2 regions of the Bradyrhizobium sp. CCBAU 53340 genome follow, and region 2 is predicted to be linked to the other one. Evidence: predicted binding sites of a transcription regulator. Region 2 holds the regulator's gene; the other holds the start of a gene.
What was found. The regulator LexA, encoded in region 2, represses DNA repair genes until DNA is damaged. The targets are predictions, from matches to a motif close to TGTTCNNNNTGTGTTCNG.
Positions count from the first base shown of each region.

Region 1: XH89_RS28795 (DUF3072 domain-containing protein) is a predicted target of LexA. The motif match lies at 1,897-1,914, and genes of this name have one in related genera.

Region 1 covers NZ_CP030055.1:6,090,682-6,093,883, forward strand. The annotation lists gene XH89_RS28760 (HWE histidine kinase domain-containing protein) at 1-105, shown strand, start outside; gene XH89_RS28765 (hypothetical protein) at 102-323, opposite strand; gene XH89_RS28770 (hypothetical protein) at 466-735, shown strand; gene XH89_RS28775 (hypothetical protein) at 828-1,073, shown strand; gene XH89_RS28780 (hypothetical protein) at 1,134-1,334, opposite strand; gene XH89_RS28785 (hypothetical protein) at 1,370-1,579, opposite strand; gene XH89_RS28790 (hypothetical protein) at 1,614-1,835, opposite strand; gene XH89_RS28795 (DUF3072 domain-containing protein) at 1,951-2,145, shown strand; gene XH89_RS28800 (DUF6496 domain-containing protein) at 2,270-2,539, shown strand; gene XH89_RS28805 (hypothetical protein) at 2,553-2,915, opposite strand; gene XH89_RS28810 (Do family serine endopeptidase) at 3,192-3,202, opposite strand, start outside.
Region 2 covers NZ_CP030055.1:3,863,354-3,866,555, reverse strand. The annotation lists gene glp (gephyrin-like molybdotransferase Glp) at 1-860, shown strand, start outside; gene lexA (transcriptional repressor LexA) at 1,037-1,738, shown strand; gene XH89_RS18340 (hypothetical protein) at 1,925-2,128, shown strand; gene XH89_RS18335 (hypothetical protein) at 2,321-2,755, shown strand; gene XH89_RS18330 (ComEC/Rec2 family competence protein) at 2,766-3,202, opposite strand, start outside.

The sequences.
Region 1 (3,202 bases), 2.2 Mb from region 2:
TGCCGCCTTGAGGTGCCGCTGACCCGCAAGAGCGCGCCAACGTCGGCCGCGCAGGACAAGTTCGAGGCCAGCACCTCCCCCGAACTGCAGCGTGCATCGGGCTAGCGCGACGCCGCGACTTTCAGCCGTTGCATCGGCTGCGGTTCATCAGCGACACGCCCTTCGAGCCAGGCTTCCGTTTTCGCCAGATCGCGCAACGCTTTCGCGTAGCGGCGGGCCGCGCTGCGCTCCACACCGTGCGGGAGCCTGCGCGCCTTGCGTAACATGTCGGCCGCTGCGTTACGGTAGGCCAGCGAGCGATAGAGAAAGACCACCTTACCCATAGCGAATATTTCCCGTGTTGACGGCGCTCACCCTCGCAAATTGGGCATGAACGTCGGATGAAGCGGCTGTTGACGATTCCTTCATGCGAGTTGGAACCGGAGGTCAGGGCACGCGTTGGCCTGCCATATCTATGGCAGTTCCATGCGCACAAAAAAGTCGCCCAACAAGTTGCCAAGCCTGATCTCTCCCACGGGCGTTATCAAATTGATGACGCACGCAATGATGGGCGCCGCACTCGGTCTGATCTTCACGCTCGCACTCCTTCTGGCCAATCCTGCGGTCGCAGAATTGCTGAACCACGGCGGCAGCGGGGCCGCCTTCGTTTTCGTGGTCACGATGGTGACGACATTTGCCATCGGTGCCGCGCTGACGGGCGTCGTGTTCATCCTCAACGAGGACAAGGAATCTTGAAGCAGGTGAACGACCGCGACGCTTTCTTGGGAACTCCTGAGGCAAATAGCGGTTGGCTGCCTGCGTCAATTCAACCCAGGGAGTTCCCCCACATGAAGACGACCAAGCTCGCTCTCGCCGTGATGTTGGCAACCGGTCTCGCCGCCGCGCCGTTCGCCGCGCAGGCCAAGTCCCACAAGAAGCATCACTCGATGTCGCAGACGACGACGGGGTCGCAGACGACGGGCGCCAACATGAAGTCCAAGGGCAGCGATGCGTCTGGACAGGGCGGCTCCGGCCCCGGCTCCGACCAGGGCGGCACCATGAACAACAAGAACGCCCCGAGCAACACCAAGTAAGTTTCACGGGAAGAAAAGGCTCCGCGGCAGCGGGGCCTTTTGCTTCGGGCTCAAATCTTCTCAGGGCCACATGGTCGGTGCACGGATCAGAGCATCCCGCCCGGCCTGCTTCAAATCGTCGACCGAGCAGCGCCCCGACCGAATGCGGTTGCTCAGTCTCGCGGCAACGCGCTCGCGCGTCGCTGTATCGAACGGGGCAAGGTCCGCGCAGACTTCATCAAGAACCGCCTGCAGCAGTGCTGCCATTTCGGCATCCGGCATCGACGAGCTCCGGCATGTCGCGTTGCGCGACCGCTTTAGCTGCGTCGGATGTCAGTGATGTTAAGGCAGCTGCCCACGGAGCCCCTCTTCACGAGGTGGTCGAGCTGGGCCCGCTTGCGCGCGATCAGGAGCTGGGCCGCGGCATCGTCGAGGCCCTCACGCTGCAATTGGCGGATCGCGGAGCCCAATTCGAGGATCTCGGCGCGCAGCTTCAGGATCCGGTAGGTGTCCGGGTCTTCCTCCACCGCCAGCCTCCATCCGCTGCGGGCGCAATCTTTCTCAGCGACGTGCGGCCGTGCCGGCCGCCCTCGTCTCATTCCTCAACGGCCGAAGACGCATCCGGTCGCGGATGTCGGGCAAGACCTCGCCCCCGCCAGCGGCCTTCCATTCACCGATCAGCAGATTGATCTTGCGGCGCAGATTCATCTGAGCCTGGACTTGTTCGGTACAGTCGCGATCGCGGTTGACGAGATCGCGCACGGACGCCTCGACGTCGGCCATCTCCAGCCTCAAGACGCTGATTTTACGTCGAATTTCATTAATTCTGTTGTCCATGGCTTGTTAGAACAAAATAAGAACATATAGTCAAGCCAGGAATTCACGACGGAGCGCGAACATGCAGGTTCAGGGTAAATACGACGCCAAGGCTTTTCTCATGGAGCAGATGACCCGGGCGCAGGGGCTGCGGCTGAAGCGGTTGAGCGAAGAGGCCTACCAGCCCGCGCAATATGATCGGGGTCTTTCCTTTGCCGAAGCCGCGCGCCGCATCCAGGCGCTGGAAGCGGAGATCGAACTGGCGAACTCGTTCTAGAACGCGCCGGGCCGGCGCTTTTGTTAAGACGCGCCGGCTGGCGCTTTTGCTGAGGCGTGCAACCGGCGCGTTGGAACGTTGCGTCAGCACTCCTGTTCTCTTCCTGGGCCAAGGGAGAGAGTCGATGGCACGCAAGGCAAAGAAGCGCCGCTACTCACGCAGCTCAGGCAGTGACGTCGAGAGCGAGATGCGACGCTACAAGAAGGGGACCGCGAAGAGCGGACGAGGCGGTCGCGGCGGACGCGTGAAGAGCCGCAAGCAGGCGATCGCAATCGGCCTGTCGAAGGCGCGCAAGAAGGGCAAGAAGGTGCCGAAGAAGGCATCGAAGCGGAAGACGAGCAAGAAGAAGACAAGCAAGAAGAAGAGCTCGAAGCGCAAATCCAGCAAGCGGTAACGCCGACCGCGCGTCAGATCATGCTGCCGGGCATGAAGCAGCGGATCGAAATGCCGAACACTGTCTTGACCGGCCAGACCATGGTGCGGCCGGCGCGATTCGGTTCAGTGATCACGGCTTCGTCGGGGACCTCGACCCACTGCCCGTCGAGGCGAACGCGATAGTGTCCATTGAACGATTCCCAATCAGGATCGGCCACCGCGACGCCATCGGCATCCGAGCAGCATGGACCGAGATGGCTGCGCAGGCTGTCGAACCAGGGCTTCAGGGGCGAATCCTTGAAGCGGCCGTCGTCACGCCCTATGGCGCTTCCGGTCGGCAGCATCAGAGGTGCCGCCAGCAGCACAAGCCTCAGCGAGAGCTTCAATCGATCCATGTCGGCACCGATCAAATGCGAACCACGGCCGGTTCCACAAAGCGGCCGGACGTCCGAAAGTTCCACCCTGCAGTTTGCCTCGGCGGCTTCATTGCCGCCAAAGTACAGCACGCAACTTCGAAGTGTGACGCGCGAACGCGGCTTTTTCGGACGAACCCGTCATCATTGCTGCCGTTAACGAGAATGTTATCGGCGATCTGTGGGTATCTCGCAGCCGCACAGGAAAAAGGCGGCCCGTGAGGCCGCCTTCTTTGAAGTTGCTACCGGACTGGGCAATCAGGCGAGCG
Region 2 (3,202 bases):
GGCGCATCACGATCAAGGAAGCCGCCATGACCGGCCGGCACATCCGCCCTGCCGGCATCGATTTTCGCGAGGGCGACGTGCTGCTGCGCCAGGGCGCGCGGCTGACCGAGCGCGACCTGGCCCTCGCTGCCGGCATGAACCGCCCGCAGCTTGCCGTTCGCCGCCGTCCGAAAGTCGCGATCCTGGCCACCGGCGACGAGCTGGTGATGCCGGGCACCACGCCCGGCCCCGGCCAGATCGTCTATTCCAACGGCTACGCCCTGCATGCGCTTGCCCGCAGCGAGGGCGCCGACACCATCGATCTCGGCGTTGCCGCCGACACGCTTGCCGCCACCACCGCCGGCATCCGCTGCGCGCGCGAGAGCGGCGCCGACATCCTGGTCACGACCGGCGGAGCCTCGGTCGGCGACCACGATCTGGTGCAGCAGGCGCTCCGCGATGAAGGCACCGCGATGGCGTTCTGGAAGATCGCGATGCGGCCGGGCAAGCCGATGATGAACGGGCAGCTCGGGGCAATGCGGGTGATCGGCCTGCCCGGCAATCCGGTGTCATCTTACGTCTGCGGCTTCCTGTTCATGGTGCCGCTGATTCGCGCGTTATCAGGCCGCTCGGTGATTCATCACCGCCGCGAACGCGCCGTGCTCGGCCGCGACGTCGGCGCCAACGACCAGCGCGAGGACTATTTGCGCGCGCGCCTCGACACACGTGACGACGGCACGCTCGTCGCCGTTCCCGTCAATCACCAGGATTCCTCGCTGCTTGCGAATCTCGCTGCGGCACAGGCACTTCTCGTGCGCGCGCCGTTTGCGCCGAAGGCCGAGGCCGGCATGCCCTGCGAGGTATTGCGACTGCCCGCCTGACCGCTTCGTTCGCGTGCGTTCCGCGAACTTTGTGGCGTTCACGGTAAATTAAGCAGTTGCGGAACATGTATCGAACATATAGTGTCCGTTCATGATTTGTTTCGAGCATGTAGCGGCTTATCGCTGAATCCAGCGTCTCGGAATCGAACGACATCGTCAGGGGGATTTTGGTCGAGATGTTAACGCGCAAACAATACGAGCTCCTGCGGTTCATCAGCGAGCGGCTGAAGGAAAGCGGCGTACCGCCCTCCTTCGACGAGATGAAGGACGCGCTCGATCTGCGCTCGAAGTCAGGCATCCATCGCCTGATCACGGCGCTCGAGGAGCGCGGCTTCATCCGCCGCCTTCCGAACCGCGCCCGCGCCATCGAAGTGATCAAGCTGCCCGAGCTGCAGGCCGCCGCCGGCAATCGCCGCGGCTTCACGCCGAGCGTCATCGAGGGCAATCTCGGCAAGCTGCGCACGACGTCGAGCCCGCCCGCCGACGAGGGCGAGCGTCCCGTCGCGGTGCCCGTGATGGGCCGGATCGCGGCCGGTACACCGATAGAGGCCTTGCAGACCCGCAGCCACACCATCAGCGTCCCACCGGACATGCTGGGTGCGGGCGAGCACTACGCACTCGAGGTGCGCGGCGATTCGATGGTCGACGCCGGTATTCTCGACGGCGACATGGCACTGATCCAGCGCAACGAGAGCTGCGACACCGGCGATATCGTGGTCGCCCTGATCGACGATGAGGAGGCGACCTTGAAGCGCTTCCGCCGCCGCGGTGCCTCGATCGCGCTGGAGCCAGCGAATGCCGCCTATGAGGTCCGCATCCTTCCGCCCAACCGGGTCAAGATCCAGGGCAAGCTGATCGGCCTGTACCGGAAATACTGAGCGCCTCGCTCTCGCGCGATCGGTGATCGCCATCGACTGATGGAGCGGACGATTGTCCGCTCCGGCTGGATAGTCTTTCTGGTTTTGCACAGATTATCCGGCCACCTCTTCAGCGCTACATCCTCGGCACGCCGCAACGAAGCGTTATCGCTTCGCGAGGCCCATCAGGAGACCGAGGAGACAACCATGCGCAAGACCATCTTGAGCACCGTCACGCTTATGCTGATCGCAGCATCTGCGTCGCAGGCCTTTGCCAAGCAGCCCCAGCATCACGCGCGCAAGGCGCCGCAGGCAGCCAGCGCGCAATTCCGCGATGCCCGCAACGCCATGGATCAGCGGGCGCAGCCTGCCTGGCAATATTCGGGCTGGTCGGCGCCGGCCGGACGCTGACGGAGAAGCTTGCCGAATGCGCGGACGCAGGCTTTGTTCCTAGCGAATTCGGGAAAGATATTGTGATTGTAGCTTGCGGATCCAAGCCGCAGATTTGCCTACAACCGAGCGGAGCTTTCATGCTTACACTCTGGTAGAGGCCTGCGCCTCGATAAGGGACGTGGGTCGCTATCCCTGCATGAGGAGCACCCGATGTGTGACTATAGCCTGCATGCCGTCGCGACACGTCCCGCAGAAGTTGGCGAGACCATCGTCACGACAACGTTCCGCGGCACCTCGACGCGCGGCTTCGCCTCCGAAGCCGACATGTCGGTCGCGGTCTGCCTGCTGCCGGGAACGGAGCTCGCCTTCGCCGACAACGTCCGCTACGACAACCGCTGGATCTGGACGCGCACCGTCAATTCCCGCGTCGGCAAGTTCGGCAAGATCGATCCGCACATTCCCGATCGTCATCACGACGCGATCGAATTCCCCGACGGCAAGTACGTGCTGGTGACGCAGCTCGTCGAAGGCCAGCGCGCAACCGTGCTGCAACTGCCTGTGACCCAGCCGCTCGGCGAGCGCGAGCACAAGCCGCAGGTGGTGGCCGACAGACAGTCGACAACTCCGGGCCTGCCGATCGGTTGAACCGTCGGTTTTAATCCTCGGCCTGAAGGTCGGCTTCGGACGGTGTTGCGTCCTTGGAGCGCGGAGCTGTCGACCGTGGCACGAGGGTCAATTCGAAATCTCCATCGCCGGCCGCCGCCGGCGACCAGGGGCGATTTGCGCCCCTCGCCCTCACCGCCGCAATCGCAAAACCATCGCCGCGGGGTGTTAGCGTCAGCGCGCCCTGGCTCGCCAGACGCGGCCGGTTGACCACCATCGCGCGACAATCCGGCGGCGCAGGCCTTGTCGTCACCACCAGTGCCGCGCGGCTGCAATCATCGGCCAGCGCGTCGATGCGCAGGGCCAGCGCAACCATGCGGCCGTCGGCAAGCGGTGTCACGCAGCCGGCATCGTCGCATGAAACGCCGTCACCGAGCGAACCGCTGGCCGCGTCGCGCGGATCAGCGTCCGCCGCAAGCCACTCCTTGA